2 regions of the Actinoplanes sp. NPDC051513 genome follow, and region 1 is predicted to be linked to the other one. Evidence: riboswitches for the same ligand, from Rfam matches in the RefSeq annotation. Region 1 holds a riboswitch; the other holds the start of a gene.
The links. Region 1 has a riboswitch for cyclic di-AMP ahead of ACIA5D_RS30175 (coiled-coil domain-containing protein). Riboswitches for the same ligand answer to the same signal wherever they lie in the genome.
Positions count from the first base shown of each region.

Region 1 (7,386 bases):
CCAACGGGCACATCGGGATGCGCGGAAACCTGGACGAGGGCGAGCCGCACGGCCTGCCGGGTACCTACCTGAACTCGTTCTACGAGCTGCGCCCGCTGCCGTACGCCGAGGCCGGCTATGGATTCCCGGAGTCCGGCCAGACGATGATCAACGTGACCAACGCCAAGCTCATGCGGCTGCTGGTCGACGACGAGCCGTTCGACGTGCGGTACGGCGAGCTGCGCTCCCATGAGCGCGTGCTCGACCTGCGAGCCGGCACGCTCGAGCGCAACGTCGAGTGGGTCTCCCCGTCCGGCCAGGCCATCCGCGTACGCACCGTGCGCCTGGTCTCGTTCACCCAGCGCGCCGTGGTCGCCTTCCTGTACGAGGTGGAGCCGCTCGACGCCTCCTGCCGGCTGATCCTGCAGTCCGAGCTGGTCGCCAACGAGCAGCTGCCGCCGATGAGCAAGGACCCGCGGGTCGCGGCCGTGCTCGACCACCCGCTGCAGGCCGAGGAGATGCTCGAGCAGCGCACCGGTGGCCTGCTGGTGCACCGCACCAAGGCCAGCGACCTGCGGATGGCCGCGGCCATGGAACACCTCGTCGAGGCGCCCGGCAAGCACGCCATCACCACCGAGGGCCACCCCGACTGGCTGCGCACCACGGTCGCCACCAAGCTCGAGCCGGGCCAGAAGCTACGCGTGGTCAAGCTCGCCGCGTACGGCTGGTCCGGGAGCCGCTCGCTGCCCGCCATCCGCGACCAGGTGGGCGCCGCGCTCGCCAGCGCTCGGCTGGACGGCTGGGAGGGCCTCGTCGAGGCCCAGCAGGAATACCTGGACGCTTTCTGGGACCACTCCGACGTCAAGGTCGAGGGCGACCCCGAGGTGCAGCAGGCGGTCCGCTTCGGCCTGTTCCACACACTCCAGGCCGGCGCCCGGGCCGAGCAGCGCCCGATCGGCTCCAAGGGCCTCTCCGGCCCCGGCTACGACGGGCACACCTTCTGGGACGCCGAGACGTTCGTGCTGCCGGCGCTCACCTACACCCAGCCGGCCGCGGCGGCCGACGTGCTGCGCTGGCGGCACTCGACGCTCGACCTGGCCCGGGAGCGCGCGCAGACGCTCGGCCTGCAGGGCGCGGCCTTCCCGTGGCGCACCATCCGCGGGCAGGAATGCTCGGCGTACTGGCCGGCCGGCACCGCCGGATTCCACATCGGCGCCGACATCGCCGACGCGGTCCGCCGCTACGTGCAGGCCACCGGCGACTACGACTTCGAGCGCGAGGTCGGCCTCGAGCTGCTGATCGAGACCGCCCGGCTGTGGCGCTCGCTGGGCCACCACGACCGGCACGGCCGCTTCCACATCGACGGCGTGACGGGCCCCGACGAGTACACGGCCGTTGTGGACGACAACATCTACACCAACCTGATGGCCCAGCAGAACATGTTCAGCGCGGTCGAGGCGGCCAAGCGCCACCCCGACCTGGCCCGCCAGCTCGGCGTGGACGACGAGGAGATGGCCTCCTGGCGGGACGCGGCGGCGGCCGTGCACATCCCGTACGACCGGGAGCTTCAGGTGCACCAGCAGTCGGAGGGCTTCACCCGGCTCCAGGAGTGGGACTTCGAGAACACGCCGCCGGAGGCGTACCCGCTGCTGCTGAACTACCCGTACTTCGACCTGTACCGCAAGCAGGTGGTCAAGCAGGCCGACCTGGTGATGGCGATGTTCATTCGCGGCGACGCGTTCACGCCGGAGGAGAAGCAGCGCAACTTCGCCTACTACGACGCTCGGACCGTCCGGGACTCGTCGCTGTCGGCGTGCATCCAGGCCATCCTGGCCGCTGAGACCGGCCACCTCGAGCTCGCCCACGACTACCTGGGCGAGGCCGCGCTGATGGACCTGCACGACCTGCACCAGAACTCGCGGGACGGCGTGCACGTCGCGTCGCTGGCCGGCACGTGGATCTCGCTGGTCGCCGGCCTCGGCGGCATGCGCGACTTCAACGGTCAGCTGTCGTTCGCGCCGCGCCTGCCCAGCCGGATCGGCAACCTGGAGTTCTCGATGCTCTGGCGCGGCCTGCGGCTGCGGGTGAACGTGACGGCCGACGACGTGACGTACTCGCTGCGCAACGGCGGCGGCTCGGCCCGCCTCGTGCTGAGCCACCACGGCAAGGAGATCGAGGTGACCCAGGTGAAGCCGGTGACCGTGCCGATCCCGCCGGCGGGCCCGGTCGGCCCGTCGCCGACCCAGCCGGCCGGGCGCGCTCCGGTGCGCCGGGCGCCGCAGGACTGACCGATATTGAAAAGGCCCCCGCGGGAATGCCGCGGGGGCCTTCTTCGGCGGGGCCGTTAAAGCATCGAGACGTGTACGTGGTCCTTGTGAGTGCTCGCGCCGTGATAGGACTTCCAGCCCGTCGCCGGGAACCAGATCTGCTGGAACCAGATGACGTAGTAGATGCCCAGCCGATCGGCGTTACGCACCAGGAACGCCATGAGGTCGTTGCCGTAGTTCTTCATGTCGGTGTTGTGCGCGACCGAGAATCCGCTCTTCTGCAACGACCAGTCGCAGGCCCGGCCCTTCGGGTGCTCGAACGGGCCGCCGTTGCGGTGACAACCGACGAAGCGATTGAAGCCCGCCTTCTTCACCTCTTGGTACATGTGCAATGTACGGGCGGTGATGCAACCACTCGTGGTCGGATCGTTCACCGTGCATTTCTCCGGCGAGAAACCGCCGTCGGAGTTGCGCGGGGCGGGCGCCGCCTCCTTGGACACGGCGTCGACGAAGCCGCCGGTGAGGTTCTTGCCGCCGACCAGCGCGAGCGCCTTGTCGGCCGCGTCCTTCTGCTTCTTCATCGCGACCAGGTTGGTCTGCTGCTGCTTCACCTCGGCGTCGAGCGCGCTCTTCTTCGCCGTGACCTCGTCGATCGCCGCGTTCAGCTCGTGCAACTTCCGGTCGTGCAGGGTGTTGATCTCCTCGAGCGAGACCGCCTTGGCGAGGAAGTCGTCCGACCCCTGGCTGCCGAGCAGGAAGCTCGCGGCGCCGAGGTGGCCGGTGCGGTACTGCTGCGATGCGATGGCGTTGACCTCGGGAATCAGCGCGTCGCGCTTGGCCTCGGCCAGGTTGATCTCGACGGCCAGCTTCTTCTGGGTCGTGGTCGACTTCGCGACCGCGGCCTTCGCCTGTACGAACTTGCGGTTCGACGACTCGAGGATGTCGTTGAGGGTGGAGTTCGACTCGATCTCGTCACCCTTTTCGTCGGGCTGAGCCGACGAGGACGACGACGAGTCGTCGGGATCGGCGCTCGCGGGCGCGGCGGGTGCCGCAAAGAACGAGACAGCCACGAGCGGCGCCAGGGCCAGGGTCAGCCACCGGCGACGGGGGCGTACGGTCATCCAGGTTCCTTCCGGGTTACCGCCGACCGGGTTAGCTGACGGGTTCGGGACGGAAGCGATCCCTACCACGCCTCGTCTTGCGACTCAGCGCGGATACACCCCAAGTAACCATGGGTCCCCGGCTCGCCTCGCGGCGATTGGGCGGCGGCCTGCCGGCGCCTCGGGGGCGGCGCCTTCGGCGGCAGAGCCGCGGGTGAGTTTACCCGAGGTCGCTGAACACTTCAGGACCCAGGAAACGCAAATTCGGTAATCCTTCGGCGACGTTCCGTAAGAAAGTGACCGGCGGTTATCGGGCAATGGCGCAGAGTGCGAGATCTGTCGATCAATCGATATCATGGGTATGGTCGGTCACGGTCCCCGCCCGGGGGCCGCCGCCTAATCGCCTTTCGGCGAGCCGGGGAACCATGAGTTCCATTGGGGTGAATCCGCGCCGAGTCGCAAGACGAGGCGTGGTAGGGAACTTCCGTCCCGAACCCGTCAGCTAACTCGGTCGGCGGCCGACGGAAGGAACAGTTTGTGCGGCACATTACTGTCCGCCGGCGATTAGCGGCGATGCTCGCCATGCTGGTGGCCGCCTGCGGTCTGGCCATCGCGGTCGCGGGCCCGGCCACCGCGGCCCCGGGTGACACCGGCGACGACGGCGAGGGCGGCTCCAAGTCCGTGATCGAGCAGGTCGAGGCGGCCTCCAAGGGCTACCTCGAGGCCAAGGACGCGCTGGCCGCCTCGAAGAAGCGCCAGGCCGGGCTGACCGCCCAGCTCAAGCAGCTGGACGCCGACCTAGGACCCCGGCAGAAGGCGTTCGACCAGATCATCCAGCAGTCGTACAAGAGCGGCCGGCTCGGGCCGATGAGCGCGCTGCTCACCGCGGGCTCGGCGGGCGGATTCCTGGACCGGGCCGAGACGCTGCAGACGGTCGCGGTCAAGGAGAAGGCCGTTCTCGGCGAACTCCAGGCCACCCGCGACGGCCAGGCCCAGGCGAAGCTCGCGATCGAGGCCACCATCCGTGACCAGCAGAAGCAGGTCAACGTGATGGCCAAGCGCAAGGCACAGGCCGAGAGCGCGCTGAAGGCGGCCAACGCCGGGCAGGACGACCCGCAGCCGAGCGACGGCGGCAGCAGCAAGGGCGCGTCCGCGTTCCAGGGTGGCAGCGGCATGGTGGACGACCCGACCAGCGGTGGCCGCATCACCCAGCGCATGCTGCACGCCATGCAGCAGGCCCAGGCGGCCGGCTTCACCCACTACGTGCACTGCTTCCGCGAGCAGAACAGCGGCGAGCATCCGAAGGGCCGGGCCTGCGACTTCGCGGCCGACAAGGGTGGGTTCGGCGGGGTGGCGACCGGCAGCAGCAAGACGTACGGGAACAACCTGGCGAACTACTTCATCAACAACTCGAGCAAGATCGGCGTGCTCTACGTGATCTGGTTCCGGCGCATCTGGCTGCCTTCGAGCGGCTGGAAGTCGTACTCGGGTGGCAACGGCGACCCGTCGAGCGACCACACCAACCACGTGCATCTATCGGTCAGATAGCTGGACTGGAGGAGTACGAGACCTCATTTCTTCACGAAGGTCTCGTACTCCTTCAGCACGTCCTCGGTCGGGCCGTCCGCCTTGATCACGCCGCCCTCGAGCCAGATGCTGCGCTCGCAGGTGTCCCGGATCGACTGCTCGCTGTGGCTGACCAGGAAGACCGTGCCGGCCTCCTCGCGCAGGTCACGGACCCGCTGCTCGCTGCGCTTGCGGAACTTCGCGTCGCCGGTGGCCAGTGCTTCGTCGATGAGCAGCACGTCGTGCCTCTTGGCCGCGGCGATCGCGAAGCGCAGCCGGGCGCCCATGCCGGACGAGTACGTCCGCATCGGCAGCGAGCTGAAGTCGCCCCGCTCGTTGATGCCGGAGAACTCGATGATGTCCTTGACCTGCCCTTTCACCTCGGCCGGGGTCATGCCCATGGCCAGGCAGCCGAGCGTCACGTTGCGCTCGCCGGAGAGGTCGTTCATCAGCGCCGCGTTCACGCCGAGCAGCGAGGGCTGGCCGGCCGCGTAGATCGCGCCGCCCGGCTCCACCGGCAGCAGCCCGGCGATCGCCCGCAGCAGGGTCGACTTGCCCGAGCCGTTGGTGCCGATCAGCCCGATGGCCTCGCCCTTGTAGGCCACGAAGCTGGCGCCCTTGACCGCGTGCACCTCGCGCACCGCGGCGCTCTTGGTGCGGGTGACCAGCCGCTTGAAGCTGCTCACCGGCGAGTTCTGCGCCGCCGAGACCGAGCCGTGGATGCGGTAGATGATGTGCGCGTTGTCCGCGATGATCGTGGGGATCCGCTCGTCGTCAGCCACGGCCGTAACCCTTCTCTCCACGCCAGAAGTAGGCGTACCCGCCGATGCCCGCGACCAGCGACCAGACGATCGCCTGGATCCACAGCCGCAGCGGCGGCCCGGCCAGCTCGACGTTCTCCATCAGCGCGTGCCGCATGAGCTCGATGAAGACCAGCATCGGGTTCGCCTGGACCACGGCCAGCTTCCACCCGTGCAGGTGCTCGGTGAACTGGGTGACCGGGTAGAGCACGGCCGAGCCGTACATCCAGACGCGCATGATGAATGGGATGAGCTGGCGCAGGTCGTGCAGCTTGGAGCCGAGCCGGGCGACCAGCATCGAGAAGCCCGCGTTGAAGATCGTCTGCAGGATCAGCGCCGGGACCAGCAGCAGCCACTCCCACGTGACCGGCTCGCCGGTGAACAGCACGATGCAGATCAGCACGGTCATCGAGGCGATCATGTTGCGCGCCTCGACCAGGGTGATCGACAGCGGCAGGCTGGCCCGGGGGAAGTGCAGCGCCCGGATCAGGCCGAGGTTGCCGCTGATCGCCTGGACGCTCGCCTGCACCACCGCCTGCGTGTAGCCGAAGATGAAGACGCCGGTGCACAGGTACGGGATGAAGTTGCTGACGCCGTGCTTGGTGTTCAGCAGCACGCCGAAGATCACGTAGTAGACGCCCGCGTTGAACAGCGGGGTCAGCACCTGCCAGATCATGCCGAGCCGGGTGTTGCCCAGCGCGGCCGAGACCTTGGCGCTCGCGAACTCCCAGATGAAGTGCCGGTACGACCAGATCTGCCTGGTGTATTCCGGCAGGCTGGGCAGTCGTCCGGCTGCGCCTAGTCCATGTTTCCGGGCCAACTCCTTGGGGGTCGGCCCGGTGTAGGACTCGACGACGGTCGTCTGAGCCATGGGGTGGTGCTCCGATCTCGTCGGCCCGAGGGGGTCATCGGGTCCTGCTGCTTTCCGCGAGAACACAACATTCAGCATGTCAAGCCGCTGTCGATGGAACGGCTTCGTATCGACGTGACGGAAGGCTAACCGACCAAACGGCGGAACGCAACCGTTACGTCCTGGCGTATAGTGACCGCGTGGCGACAGCGAAGCGTGCACCAGCCGGAGCGGCAGTGCTCCGAGGCGACATCACCGTGGCGATCCGCAACGCGGTCATGCAGGAGCTGGCCGACGTGGGTTACGGCCGGCTCTCCATCGAAGCCGTGGCCCGCCGCGCCGGGGTGGGCAAGACCGCGATCTACCGGCGCTGGGGCAACAAGCTCGAGATGGTCCTCGAGATCGTCTCGGACGTGGCGGGCCGCAGCGTCCCGCTCCCCGACACCGGCAGCTTCGCCGGTGACCTCCAGTTGCTCATGATGATCGTAAGCCGCGCGCTCCAGCACCGGATCGCGTCGCAGATCATCCCCGACCTGATGGCCGAGGCATCCCGCAACCCGCAGATCGCCGAGACCCTCCAGAAGGCGCTGCGCACCCACCAGCAGGCGGTCGGCGACAAGCTTATCGGCCAGGCGATGGCCCGCGGCGAGCTACCCGAGGGCACCGACCCCGACGTGGCGGTCGACCTGATCCTCGGCCCGCTCTACTGGCGGCTCGCGGTGGCGCGCACCCCGCTGGGCGACGACTACCTCGACAAGATGATCACGGCGGTGACGGCGGCGCTGCGCGCGTCGAGCTGAACTCCCGTTCCGCAACCCGGTTGC
Region 1 is NZ_JBITDW010000010.1:220,364-227,749, forward strand. It holds gene ACIA5D_RS30170 (glycoside hydrolase family 65 protein) at 1-2,267, shown strand, start outside; gene ACIA5D_RS30175 (coiled-coil domain-containing protein) at 2,324-3,367, opposite strand; cyclic di-AMP (ydaO/yuaA leader) riboswitch at 3,371-3,521, opposite strand; cyclic di-AMP (ydaO/yuaA leader) riboswitch at 3,730-3,879, shown strand; gene ACIA5D_RS30180 (coiled-coil domain-containing protein) at 3,920-4,894, shown strand; gene ACIA5D_RS30185 (ABC transporter ATP-binding protein) at 4,918-5,694, opposite strand; gene ACIA5D_RS30190 (ABC transporter permease) at 5,687-6,583, opposite strand; gene ACIA5D_RS30195 (TetR/AcrR family transcriptional regulator) at 6,763-7,362, shown strand.

Region 2 (7,386 bases), on a different contig from region 1:
CAGCGGTTCGCTGGCCGTCCTGGACGGCATCGGCACCAGTCCCGCCAAGCACGTGGAGCTGGTGGTCCTGATCCTGGCCAACCTGCTGGCGACCGCGGTCCGTTTCCTGATGCTGCGCATCTGGGTCTTCCGCTCCCGCAGAGCCGGCCAAGCCCGGGCTTGACGAGTGCTGCCCGCGATGCGGGGGCGCTTCGCGGGAAATCCCCGGCACAACTCAGCCCACCGAGAGGCGGCGCCGAATTCCCATTCGGCGCCGCCTTTCTTACGTCGATCGCTACTCTCTCGACGCTCAGAGCCAGCCGGGCGTTGGGGCGAATCTCTCGACGCTCAGAACCGGCCAGGCGTTGGGGCGAATCTCTCGACGCTCCGAGCCGGCCAGGCGTTGGGGCGAATCTCTCGACGCTCGGAACCGGCCGGGCGTTAGGGCGAACGTGGTCAGGTGGGGTCGGGGCGGCGGCGGAGCAGGCGGAAGGTCAATGTGGACGCCACGGTGGTGGCGCACAGGGCGGCGATCACGGCGGCTATCCACCAGCCGAGCACCGCGAGGATGATGGCGGCCGTCCAGATGACGATCGCGGTGAGGACCAGGGACAGGGTCGCGCCTCGGCGGGCCGCCGGGCGGGCGACCGGTCCGCCGCTCATGCGGGCGCAGAACTCAGGGTCCTCGCGCCTCAGCTGCCGTTCCAACTCTGCCAGCCGACGGCTGTCTTCCCTGCTCAGCATGTCGTCACCTCCGGTCGGCACCGCGCCTGCCCGCGATCGAGCAAGAGCCATCTCGATCTATCTCATTGTTACTCGCGCGTTGCCTTCGTGATACCTCCGGAGATGCCAGTTCCCGCCAACTGCCCGACTTACGCCCGCGAATGGTGAACCTTCACGCGCCACGCCCAGCGATGGCCCTGGGATGGCCCGCCCGGGACGACTCGCGCGGAGAAGGCACGCCGAACCGCCCGAGGGTTCCCCGGGATGGCACGCACAGCGACGGCACCGGCAGGGCAGCAGGCTCGGGACCGCGGGCGCGGAAGGCGCAGGGTCGCGGACACGGGCGCGGGCGCGGGGACACGGGCGCGGGCGCGGGGCGCGGGCGCGGGGCGCGGGCGCGGGGACACGGGCGCGGGGCGCGGGCGCGGGGCGCGGGCGCGGGGCGCGGGCGCGGGGCGCGGGCGCGGGGCGCGGGCGCGGGGACACGGGCGCGGGGACACGGGCGCGGGGACGGCGTGCACTGCGGACAGCGAGCGTCGCGGGCGGCACGTGGGAGTGCGCGCGTCGATCAGTCGAAGGCGACGGTGGCCTCGGGGACGCCCCTGGCCCGGGCGACCGCGGCCGCCTCGGTCTCGATCTGTTTGCGGCGGGTGGCGGGGAGGGGGACGAACGAGGTGACGGTCAGGTCGACCCGCTTGCGGCCCGCCATCTTGGCCCGCCAGACGCCTAGGATCTCGCCGTCGAGCAGGAGGACGCCGGGGTTGCCGAGGATGCGCCACACCTCTTTCTGTTGTGGGCGGTCGGGGACCAGCAGGTCGCGGTCTCTTGCCTGGAGCAGCGGGTCCATTCCGGGGAGCAGGCGCACGCCCTCGGGCTGCTCGGCCTTGGACAGATCGTCGGCCGCGGACTCGGGGAGCCACGCCTTGCGGCCGTCGACCTTGACCTCGGCCAAGCCCGTGGTGGGCCAGACCCGCTTCATCTCGGCGGTGGTGCTGCCCAGATATTTGCCCAGCTCGGCGGGGGTTGCTGGGCCCAGGAAGCGCAGGTACGTGGTGATCAGATCGCCGATGCCCTCGTTTTCGGTGGGCTGGGGTGGGGCGTCGGGGATCGGGGCCAGGGTGGCGTCGCGGCCGCGGGACTCGACCTCGATGCCGCCGGGCAGGCCGGAGTGTTGCCAGACGTTGCCGGCGATGTGCTGGGCGCCGCAGCTGCGGCAGTAGTAGGTGAGCTCGCGCGGCACCCGCTTGCTGACCTGGGTGCTCACCTCGCCACGCGGCATCGAATCGTGCACCACCTCGCGGAACGCGGCGGCGGTCTTGGTGAACGCGGCGATGCCGAGCCGCATGCCCTCGCGGATCTGGCCGCTCTGGATGCGCGACGTGGCGTCGGCGTCGCTGACCGGCCACAACTGTTTGACCAGGGTGGGCAGGTCGGCTCGACGATGCAGGTGGGGCGCGCCGCGGGCGGCCCAGACGGTGATCAGCCGCTCGTCGGCCGGATCGGCCGTGGTGCGGGCGGCCAGGGCGACCTGCTGGGAGCCAGGGCTGTATTCCTGCACGCCGAGATCGAGCAGCGGCAGGTCGGCGGGGCGCCGACCGGAGCGCTCGGCCAGGCCCAGGGCGGCCACTCGGTAGGCCATCACCTGTGCACGGTCGACGTTGACCATGGCAGCCTCCCGGATTCTCGGGAGCGCCCCTAGCGGGGCGCCTTTGTTCAGGTGCGACGACCGTACCGCCGGGCTGCGACATTTTTCAGTCGATCAAGACGGCTGCCGGGATGGCCGGTCATCATCTCCCAGGTGTCGAGGCTGCTCGGGCCGTGCGGGCCGACCTGGAGGATCGGGGCGTCGCCGGTCAGGGTGTAGCCGCAGCGACGGGCCACCGCGGTGCTCGCCGTGTTCGCGGGGTCGATCCGCAGCAGCAGGCGACTCAGTTTCAGGGTGCTTCCGGCGTACGCGGAAAGCAGTGACAATGAGCCCGACGCGAGCCCGAGGCGACGATGGCGCGCGCCCACCAGATAGCCCAGTTCGGCCTCTTTGAGGCCGGCGTCGATGCCGAAGAGCAGGACCTCGCCGAGGGGACGGCCACCGCGCTCGGTGATCGCGAGCTGGATGCGCTGACCGCTGGTGCGGCCGTGGTGGGCGCGTTTGAGGTAGGCGACGCCGGCCTCCATGTCGAAGGGCGAGGGCATCGGCGTCCAGCGGGCGATGCCGGGGTCGTCGAGGAGGTCGATCAGATCGACGAGATCGTCGGACCGCCACTCGCGCAGGACAAGGCCGTCCCCCGTCAACGTGATCGGGAAAGGAAGACGGCTGGCGGCCACGACTTGATCCTGCCCGAATGAACCCGGTTCAAGCCAGTCCGTCATGTTGCCACCCCGCGATCGATCGACGATGACCGAGGTGTGCTGCGTGGCGCGGAGGCCTAGGCCTACTTTGATCTCGTGGACGAGCACACTGCGTTGGTGACGCGGCGGGGCGAGAATTACGGCGGGCGGTCCCGTGAGGAGCGCGCGACGGATCGACGCGACCGGATCCTCGCGTCGGCGCTGCATCTGTTCGGCACGCACGACTACGACGACGTCACGGTCGCGGCGGTCTGCACCGGCGTCCGGGTCTCGAAAAGATATTTCTACGAACATTTCGTCGATCGGGAAGATCTGGTACGGGCGCTGCACCGGCAGCAGAACGCATGGCTACTCGCCGGAGTCTCCGAGGCTGCTCCCGAGGCGCCGGGCAGTCTCGAGGAGATGCTGCGGCCGGCGGTGCGCCGCTTGCTGGGCATGCTTCAGACCAATCCCGAGCGGGCGCAGGTCATCTACATCAACGCGCCGCGCATGGAGACGCGGCGGCGGGGCGTGCTCCGCGAGGACGCGCAGTTCCTGGCGGGCATGTTGCGGCGGGCGGGTGGTCGCCCCACCACCGAGATCCGGTACGAGCGATTGCTGCTCGCCCTGGTCGCGGGGCTGAGCGAGGTCATCATCGACTGGCTGTCGCGCGGCATGACCGACGACGTCGACGCCCTGGCCGACCATTTGACCGATTTCTGCACAGCCGTGCTGGCTCGCTTGGAAAGCTGACCGTCGCAGCGCCCCTCAGCTCTTGCGGGCGGCGATCTCCATGCCGGCGGCGCGCAGGCGGGTGACCAGGGCGTCGCCCAATGCCGTGGCCGGGGTGAGGACGCCGCCCTCGGACGGAGGCAGGGCGTCGCGATCGTGGGCGAGGGCGAGGGCTGACTCGCCGAGCATGACCGCGGTGGCCGCATAGCCGGGGTCGCCCTTGGCCCGGAACCGCGCCGCGTAGCGGGCGCCGGACGTCGTGGTGGCGAACAGGTCCATCGTGAAGTGGCCGTTCTCCCGGGCCTCCGCACTCGGGCCTTCGCCCGGCTTGGGCAGGATCTTGTCGAGGAGGAAGCGGGTCGGCGGTAGCGACAGGCCGACCATCAGCGCGCCGAGGCCGAGCCGGGTGCCGTGGGCGATCACCGGGGAGAGCGGGGAGGCGCCGACGCTCATCGTCTCGCGGTAGCGGAACGCCCGGCCGTACTCCCAGCCGCGCAGGGCGTTGCTGCGGCGCACCACCCGGGTGTTGTAGGAGGCCATGAAGAACGGCGCGAGCGTGCCGCGCAACCGGGGGTGCACGGCGGGACCGGACACGATGGCGGTGTCGTCCTGCCGGCCGAGATCGGGCTCGGCGGCGCGGTCGGGGCTCAGCGAGTAGGGGCTGGCGGCGACCCGGCGCAGCTTGCCGTCGTTCTTGACCACGTCGAGCTGGTGCCGCATCGAGTCGATCGTGCCGCCGCTGATCCCGCCGCGCAGGCTGGTGACGACCAGCGTGGTGTCGGTGAGCTCGCCGGCGCCGTCGGCCTTGACCTGCTGGTCGAGCACATGCACGCCGATGTCGGACGGGATCGAGTCGAAGCCGCAGGAGTGCACTATGCGGGCGCCGGTCGAGCGGGCGAGCTCGTGGTTGTCGTCGATGCTCGCCCGGGCGAACAACACCTCACCGGTGAGGTCGACGTAGTCGGTGCCGGCGGCGGCGCAGGCCCGCACGAGCGCTTTGCCGTATCTCGCATATGGCCCGACGGTGGTGACGACGACCCGGGTCGCGGCGGCCAACCGCTCGAGGGCAGGCACGTCGGTGGCGTCGGCCACCAGGACCGGCCAGTCGACGCCGAGACGCTGCTTGACCTCGGCGATCCTGGCCTCGGAGCGGCCGGCCAGGGCGACCCGCGTGCCGGCCGGCGCGTGCTCGGCCAGGTACTGCGCCACCAGCGCTCCGACGAAACCGGAGGCGCCATAGACGACGATGTCGTGATCGCGGGGGTGGTCGCTCATGGCAGCAGATTCTCCACCAGGTTTCCGGCGGCGGCCGGACAAGTTACCGATCGGTAATGCCAGAGCGTTACCAATCGGTCATTCTCGACATAAAGCAAGATCAAATAGGGCAATAGCTGAGAACAACGTCACCTTTCCCGGGCTGAGCTTGGGTGAATTCGCGGACCCGTGGTTACCGTCGGCCGGTCCCGCGATGCGGGCACCGCGGGTGGAACGCCGAGTCCCTGCCACCGCCCGCCGGACATTAACCCGTGGCAGGGAGCGGGGGACCCAAACGTTCCTCGGCGCGCGATGCGCGCGCCTCGGGGTGAAGCCGCAGGATGGCGGCCGGGCACCTCAGCCCGAACCCGACAGCTGACCTCGTAGGCGTGGAGGGTTCTCTGTCATGGCACAGATCCGCAAGCATGCCCGCACGCCGCGGGCGCGCAAGCACGCCCGTTTCGCGCTGGGCCTCACGGCCGTCGGCGTGGCGGGCACGGCCGCCCTGCTCGGCCCCGCTTCCCCCGCGCAGGCGTCCAGTGTGAACTGGGACGCGATCGCGCAGTGCGAGTCGGGCGGCAACTGGAGCATCAACACCGGCAACGGCTTCTACGGCGGGCTGCAGTTCACCCGCGGCACGTGGAAGGCCTACGGCGGCACGAAGTACGCCAGCACCGCGAACAAGGCGAGCAAGGCGGAGCAGATCCGCATCGCCGAGAAGGTGCTGGACGGCCAGGGCATCGGCGCGTGGCCGGTGTGCGGCAAGAAGGCCGGCTCGTCGAAGCACTACAAGGGCTCGAACACGAGCGGCTCCAAGTCGTCGTCGAAGTCGGCCCACAAGTCGAAGTCGACCACGCACAAGGCCACCAAGAAGGCCACCAAGAAGCCCACGACGTCGTCGCACAAGGTCACCCGCACCACGACCGCGAAGGCCACCGGCAAGACCTACGTCGTCCGCTCCGGCGACACGCTGTCGGCCATCGCCACGCGCAACCACGTCAAGGGCGGCTGGCACACCCTCTACCAGCTGAACGGCAACACCATCAGCAACCCCAACCTGATCTTCCCCGGTCAGCGGATCGCACTCTGATCCACTCGTAGCGACCCGGCCGCTCATCCCCCAGGGCGGCCGGGCCGCGCCCCACCGGCGACGAAGTGGCGGTTGTGCCACAGTGGCGGCATGGCCACCGACCCGCATCTCGAGCCGCACTGGGACCGCTCGGCGCTGATCACCATCGACATGCAGCGCGACTTCCTTTCCGATGGCCCGTTCGGGCTGGCCGGCACCACCGAGATCCTCCCCAACCTCACGAAGCTCACCGAGACGTTCCGGGCGACCGGACGGCCGATCGTCCACGTTGTCCGCCTCTATCCGGCCGACGGCCAGGACGTCGACCGCGTGCGGCGCACCCTCGTGCAGGGCGGCGCCGAATTCGCCCGGCCCGGCACGCCCGGCCGATTGCTTGCGCCGGGCCTGGCGCCGGCCGGCGACCTCGACGACAACCTCGACGACGAGGCCCTTCTGCGCGGCGAGCCGCAGCTGCTCGGCCCCGGCGAATACGCGCTCTACAAACCGCGCTGGGGCGCCTTCTATCGCACGCGGCTCGAGGAGCTCCTCGCCGCGCACAGCGTCGACACCCTCGTCTTCGCCGGCTGCAACCTGCCCAACTGCCCGCGCGCCAACATCATCGAGGCCCACGAGCGCGATTACCGCGTCGTGCTGGTCACCGACGCCGTGTCGCAAGCCAGCGACCAAGGTTTCCGCGAGGTCGCCGGCCTCGGCACCGTGCTCCGCACCACCGCCGAAGCCATCACGCCGACGGTCTGACGCCGCCTCGACCTCTTGGTGCGCCGTCCACGGGGCTCGCTGCCGCGCGAGGCCGAGCGGGCGGCCACGTCGAAGCCGAGCGGGGTGGCCACGTCGAAGCCGAGCGGGGTGGCCACGTCGAAGCCGAGCGGGCGGCCGCGTCAACGCCCCGGCGTGACGAACTCGGGCTGGTCGAGGACGCGGAGCCACGTGCCGTCGGGCTGCCGGCGCACCACCTGCGCGCGGGCGCCGGCGCCATCCTTGGGCGGGGTCGCGGTCAGCGCCAGGTCTCCGCTGATCAGCGTCGGCAGCGGCTGCTCGGGCTCGAAGGCCGGCATGTGCGGGAGCGCCTCTTCCCACAGTTTCTGGATCGCGGCGCGGCCCACGGTCTGCCGGCCGGGCGGATAGGCCATCACCGCGTCTTCCTCGTAGAGCAGGGCGAGACCCTCCGCGTCTTTCTCATTGGCGCGCTCGACGAACAGGCGGGTCAGGTCTTCTGGCTTACGAGCCTTCTCGCGTTCGGTCATGACTCCAGCCTCGTCGGGCGGGGAACAGAAGTCCAACGC
Region 2 is NZ_JBITDW010000003.1:32,530-39,915, reverse strand. It holds gene ACIA5D_RS10115 (glycosyltransferase) at 1-163, shown strand, start outside; gene ACIA5D_RS10110 (DUF3040 domain-containing protein) at 436-723, opposite strand; gene ACIA5D_RS10105 (DNA glycosylase AlkZ-like family protein) at 1,271-2,368, opposite strand; gene ACIA5D_RS10100 (GNAT family N-acetyltransferase) at 2,416-3,024, opposite strand; gene ACIA5D_RS10095 (TetR/AcrR family transcriptional regulator) at 3,145-3,780, shown strand; gene ACIA5D_RS10090 (saccharopine dehydrogenase family protein) at 3,796-5,034, opposite strand; cyclic di-AMP (ydaO/yuaA leader) riboswitch at 5,239-5,418, shown strand; gene ACIA5D_RS10085 (transglycosylase family protein) at 5,420-6,103, shown strand; gene ACIA5D_RS10080 (cysteine hydrolase family protein) at 6,194-6,841, shown strand; gene ACIA5D_RS10075 (YybH family protein) at 6,982-7,347, opposite strand.
Region 2: another riboswitch for cyclic di-AMP. It lies ahead of ACIA5D_RS10085 (transglycosylase family protein); the one in region 1 lies ahead of ACIA5D_RS30175 (coiled-coil domain-containing protein).